DNA from 2 places in the Thalassotalea fonticola genome. Region 1 is predicted to be linked to the other one. Evidence: predicted binding sites of a transcription regulator. Region 1 holds the regulator's gene; the other holds the start of a gene.

Evidence for each region. The regulator FNR, encoded in region 1, switches genes on or off when oxygen is low (the NO sensors DNR and NnrR bind a similar motif). The targets are predictions, from matches to a motif close to TTGATCTAGATCAA.
Region 2: the regulator FNR is predicted to act here: its motif matches at 1,506-1,519, upstream of hemN (oxygen-independent coproporphyrinogen III oxidase).

What each region holds. Positions count from the first base shown of each region.
Region 1 covers NZ_CP136600.1:1,066,069-1,069,267, reverse strand. The annotation lists gene uspE (universal stress protein UspE) at 1-821, opposite strand, end outside; gene fnr (fumarate/nitrate reduction transcriptional regulator Fnr) at 974-1,696, opposite strand; gene RI844_RS04455 (sulfite exporter TauE/SafE family protein) at 1,737-2,405, opposite strand; gene ccoS (cbb3-type cytochrome oxidase assembly protein CcoS) at 2,412-2,651, opposite strand; gene RI844_RS04445 (heavy metal translocating P-type ATPase) at 2,659-3,199, opposite strand, start outside.
Region 2 covers NZ_CP136600.1:3,452,150-3,455,348, forward strand. The annotation lists gene yihI (Der GTPase-activating protein YihI) at 25-597, shown strand; gene RI844_RS14110 (DUF2489 domain-containing protein) at 606-1,106, shown strand; gene RI844_RS14115 (TraR/DksA family transcriptional regulator) at 1,123-1,434, shown strand; gene hemN (oxygen-independent coproporphyrinogen III oxidase) at 1,578-2,945, shown strand; gene RI844_RS14125 (DUF1285 domain-containing protein) at 2,953-3,199, opposite strand, start outside.

The DNA.
Region 1 (3,199 bases):
GCTGATAACCCTGTGCGGCCAATTGTGCCTAAGATCACTAATTCAGCATCAATTTGGTTGGCAACTTTTTCAATAACATCCTCTGGCAGGCCTTCTTCTACGTGTAAGTACTGCTCAGCCATATTGTATTTGTCACCATGTTCTTTCATTACATCAACATGGTGTTGTTTCATTGCATCGTTGTATTCGTTGGCATCAAATTCAGGTATTTCTATGGCAATATTTATTGGTGTGCCTGGATATGAATTTACAAAATGTACGTCAGCGTTAATGAGTTTAGCTAGATTGATTGCTTCTTCAGAAATTTTGTTATTCAGTGATTGATGTTCTTCTTCTTCGCTACCAGCGTTTACTGCAGCTAGAATATGACCATTATCAGGCCAGGTGTGTTCTTTAACTAACAATAATGGTACCCAACACTTACGAATAAGGTGCCAATCTGTTGGGGTAAATATAACTGATTGTAAGGTAGGGTGCTCGTGTGTGCTTTTAATGACCACATCAAAGGCATTATCTCTTACTTCAGCAAGAATGGCTTCAAAAGGGCGATTATGCCAAATCACTTTAGTTTGAATGTCATAATCAAAGTCTTCGATCAAATCAGTTAGCCAATTTTCTCTACCCTTAACTACCGTTTCACGCATAGCCTCACGTTCTTCACCGGATAGCATTGTGGTCATTTCATAGGAAAAATCATAAATAGATAAAAATGCGGTGACCTTAGCTCCTGAATGTTTAGCCAGAGTACATGCCCGTGCTAATGCTTTTTGTTCTTCAGTTGTAGGGTCAATAACGACTAATATATTCTGATAACTTTCCATACGTTCACCAATATAAAAATAATTAAGCTGATATAAGCTTAATATGAACTGGCGATTGTTACAAATATGTATTGAAAATTTATGTAAGGTTTATTAACGCGTTGATTTAAATCAAGTATAAATCAACGCATAAAGAGATGAGAGGAGGAAGTTTACTTAGTGTATCCGGCCAGTTCTAATAAGGCATCTTTATCTAGTATAGTAATGAATTTGTTCTCTACTTTGATCAAGCCTTCTTTTTGAAAGCGGGTCATTAAACGAGAGATTGTTTCTATGGTTAAACCAATATAATTGCCAATTTCGCTTCGGGTCATTGGTAAGTTAAATTCAACGGATGACAAATTTCGGTTACCTAATCTACGGCCATAATTAGCAAGAAATGTTGCTAACTTTTCTTCGGCATTTTTACGATTCAACAATAGTAACATTTCGCTGTTACACTGTATTTCGTCGCTCATTAAGCTCATCATTTGGGCTTTAAGCTTAGGAATTTTACTTGATAGTGTATCGAGTACTTCAAACGGTATTTCACATACCATTGATGTTTCTAACGCTTTAGCAAAGCTCGGATGGCTTTTGGCTGAAAGGGCATCAAAGCCCATTAAATCGCCGGCTAAATGGAAACCGGTAATCTGTTCTTCGCCTTGCTCAGAAATAATGAATGTTTTAAAGGTACCAGAGCGTATTGCATATAGAGTATGCAATTGTTCGCCAGCTTTAAATATTTGCGTATTTTTCTGGATTGGTTTTTTACGTTGAATAATATCATCAAGTAAGTTCAACTCGGTTTCATTTAAACTAAATGGTAAACAAAGTTCACTGATACTACAGTTCTGACACTTAATGTTATTTGCAATCGGTATTATTTGAGGCATATTATTACAGCTATTTCCATATTTAATGTGGTGCAGGGTACTAAAATATTTGATTTAGGGCAATAAATAACGAAAATAAGCCGTAAAAAATCAGTAAAATAGCTGTTAATGTACGAATTAGATCAGAACGTAACATTTCGGTTACAAATTTATAACCTGAAGCTAAAGTAAGTAATGCAGGTAATGTACCTAAGCCAAAAGCTAGCATTATTAATGCGCCATTTTGCCATGTCGCGCTGGCAATAGACCAAGTTAGGGTGGAATAGACCAAACCACAAGGCAACCAACCCCACACCATACCTAACAGTAAAGACTGTTTAACATTTTTTACCGGGATAAAGTTCTTACTCAGTGGTTGTAAGTATCTCCACAGAAACTTACCAATATTTTCTACTTTTGCTAGAACGAAAGACCACTTGGCAATATAAAGCCCTAAAAATATCACGAATAAGGCAGCGATAACTTTTAACCATAATATCGGAAAACCGAGCGACTTAGCAGCTAAAGAGCCGGTAAATCCAGCAATTGCACCTGCAACTGAATAAGAAAAAATGCGACCAAAATTGTAAGCGAAAATTAGGCTGATACTGGCCTTGGTTTTGTCTGCTATTGAGGCTGTCAGCATTGTAGTTATGCCACCACACATAGCAACACAGTGCCCCGCACCTGCAATACCAATTAAAAATGCGGATAAAAAGTCTAATTCCATATGGAGTTATTTGTCAGCTTTATTTGAGTGGCTGGTGTTATCTTGGAGTTCAGATTCATTTGATTTATTTGTATCGGTGGCAGTGCTGCTAATTTTATTACTTACCGGTTCATCATCAAACAAAATGCTCATGCCTTGTTTTTCCAAATCGTCAAACTGTTCTGTTTTTACCGCCCAAAAAAATAAATAAATTGCAATAGCGGTAAAAATAATGGCAATAGGAATAAGGATATAAATAACACTCATAAAATAGCTACTTTAATAATCTTAATGAATTAGTAACAACAATAATCGAACTTGCTGACATACCTAATACTGCCATATAAGGGGTGATAAAACCACACACCGCTAACGGCAGAATAATGGCGTTGTAGGCCAATGCCCAGGCAAAATTTTGTTTAACGATATTCGAGGTTTTCAACGCAATAGCTTTAAGCCTTAACAGGCTTGCAAGATGATTGTTCACTAAAATCACGTCGGCGCCACTTTTCGCTATCTCTGTACCACTTCCCATAGCAATCGATACGTGAGCTTGGGCAAACACTGGTGAATCGTTTACGCCATCGCCAACCATTGCGACAGTTTTACCTGCATTTTGTTTATCAGCCAAAATTTTCAGCTTGTCATTGGCACTGCAGGTGTCAAAGCTTTGATCGAGTTTTACTTGCTGATTAAAACCGTTAACCCCAGCCTTATTATCACCACTGATCAACATCGTTTCAATGTTGGATAAACGCATGCTGTTGATCACTGACTTAGTATTAGTACGTAAAGTATCTTGCATATAAAACGCA
Region 2 (3,199 bases), 2.4 Mb from region 1:
AATTACTATTTATTTAAGATTATTATGAGCAGAACCAAAAAATCTCGCAAGCCAGGCCGCATGAGAACAATAAGCGAGCCAAAAAAGACCGTTATCGAAGAGAAAGAGCCTCGAGCTCGTAAAACATCAGGCAATAAAGCAGGTACCCGTCAGCAAGTTGCTTTTGTAAAGGAAAGTCCTGTAGATAATGTAAAAGATAAAGATCCCCGCATTGGTAGCAAGAAGCCAATAGATCTTGGTGTTGCCGCTACTCCTGTTAAACAAGCTAAACCGAAAGCTAAAGTTCTACAGCAACCGATTGCTGCGATTAAAGATGTTGAAGTAGACAACACTGAAATTGAGCTTCTAGAAAAAGAATTATTTGCCATAGAAGATAATGAAGAATTACAAATCCTAGCCGCTCGTGCAGAAGCTGGTGAAGAGTTAACAGAAACTGAAGCTCAACAACTCTCTGATAGCTTTGATCGTTACGAAGAGCTATTAGCTGCTTTAGGCATTGAAACAGAAGATGACGATGAAGAGTATGATGACGAAGATTCGGACGATCAACTTTGGGATAAATTGGACGAATCTGATTTTTCAGAATTTAAAGAGTAATTTTTATTGTGTCTTTTAGTATCATTTTACTTATTATTTTTGCTTCATTATTTCTTTTTGCTTTAGCGAGTTATGCTGCGTTTTTAATGTTTAAATTACGCAACCAAACAATAAATATGAAGCTTATTGAAGAAGAACATAAGCACCAACAAATCGTTCGTGATTTGAAAGCTGTTGACTCTATAGTACTGATAACCAAAGCAATTAATGAAAAACAATGTGATATATCTGAAGGCTGTTGGCGCCTATCTGTATTAATGGAATCATTGCCTCAACATAGTGAAGAGTTAAACATTAAATTTCCTGCTATATTTAAGTTATACAGCGAAATAAGTCATATGCCGATCCTTGAAGCACGCAAACAACTATCAAAGAAAGATAGGTTAGCGCTAGATCTAGAGCGTATGGGGATTGAACAAGAATTAGAGTCTGCTGTATATTCGGATGTAGCAGATTTACTACCCTTTGTTAAATCACTGCAAAAAGAGCTTAACCAACAAAAAAAATAGCAAGCGAGGCTGAATTATGTCAGAACAGCTAAAATCAGATTTTACCCAACGTATAATTGCTTTACAGGAACGTGTTAATTCAATTCATGGTGACTTTGCCGATGGTAGAGACGCGGACTGGGCTGAGCAAGCCTGCGAACGTGAAAATGATGAAGTACTCAATGCACTCGAATCTGAAGCTAAAATTGAAATACAGCAACTTTCCAATGCCATTACTCGTATAGAAGATGGCTCTTATGGTATATGCGCAGAATGTGGTGATGATATTGCAATCGGTCGATTAAAAGTCCAACCGTCAGCTACAAAGTGTATTCAATGCGCCGAATAGGGCGCAATAACAATAAACCCTATACTTCCTTAGGCTAAAATAAACTCAATTGTTAACCAAGTGCTAAAACATTGCGCTTGATCAATACGCATTATTATAATCTTTTTATACTAATCACGATTAGTATAAAAAGGTTTTTGTAAATGACGTCTCAAATGTTTTCTCCGGAATTATTAGCCAAATATAATGTAAGTGGGCCACGCTATACATCGTATCCAACTGCTTTAGAATTTAACGAGCAGTTTACCGATGTAGATTTAATTGCAGCGGTAAATAATTCAACAACAAAAGATTTGTCTTTATATATCCACATTCCTTTTTGCCATAGTCTTTGCTATTACTGTGGATGTAATAAGATTGTCACTCGTCATCGTGGTAAAGCCGATGAATATCTCGACTATTTATTTAAAGAAATAGACTCTCGAGCACAATTATTTCAAGACCACCAGGTAAAGCAATTACATTGGGGTGGTGGAACACCAACGTTCTTAACAAAAGAACAAATTAGCCGACTGGTAAACAAGCTTAAAGCAGTATTTAATTTTTCAGATTCAGCTGAATTAAGTATTGAAGTTGATCCAAGAGAAATCGAATTAGACTTAGTAGACCATTTATATGCTGAAGGCTTTAATCGCTTAAGTATTGGCGTACAAGATGTTGATACTAAGGTTCAAAAAGCAATAAACAGAGAGCAGAGTACAGAGTTTGTTACGGATTTAATTCATCATGCAAAAGCGGTTGGTTTTAATTCGGTAAATATCGATTTAATTTATGGCCTACCGCATCAATCACCTGAAACTTTCGCCAATACTATTGCGGCAGTAAAAGTAATGGATCCGGATAGGATTTCTCTTTTTAGTTATGCGCATATGCCTAGTCGTTTTGCCGCGCAGCGCAAAATAAGAGACGAATGGATGCCTAATGCAGACCAAAAATTTGCCATTATGCAGTACGCGATAGAATCACTAATTGACTTAGGTTATGACTTCATCGGAATGGATCATTTTGCTAAGCCTACGGATGAATTATCTATTGCCCAAAAAGCCGGAAAATTACACCGTAATTTCCAAGGATACACAACACTAGGTGACTGCGATTTACTCGCCATGGGCGTATCTTCTATTAGCGCTATTGGCCAAAGCTTTAGCCAAAACAGCAAAACCCTAAAAGAATATTATCAAGCGGTGGACGAGAAAGGCCATGCGCTAGAAAAAGGCATTGTGACTACAAAAGACGACGTGATCAGAGCTACAGTAATTAAAGAGCTAATGTGTAATTTTAGTTTGTCTAAAACACTAATTGAACAGCAATATGATATTAACTTTAATGAGTATTTCGCTGAAGACTTACACAGCTTACAGACTTTTATTAATGATGACTTATTAACTAACAATATTGATGAAATTATAGTTGCCGAGAAAGGGCGATTGTTAATTCGCAATATTTGTATGTCGTTTGATGCGTATTTAAAATCAAAAATCCATCAACAACGATTTTCTCGGGTAATTTAATCAGCGATTATATCTTACCTAGTATGTGATTAAGACCAGCACTGTTTATAACCAGATGCTGGTTTTTTTTGTCTTCCATTATTTCAGCTTGTTCAGCCCATTGATAAAATACATTGCGGTGAATCGACGCATATAGGTTTCGTCTTACTCGAACTTTTAATTCTCCATTATTACTAATTTCTAACTTATGCTCTTCATCAAGCAAGAGCATGTCTCCTAAGTTAGTGGTTAATTCAATTGTTGACGGAGTTACA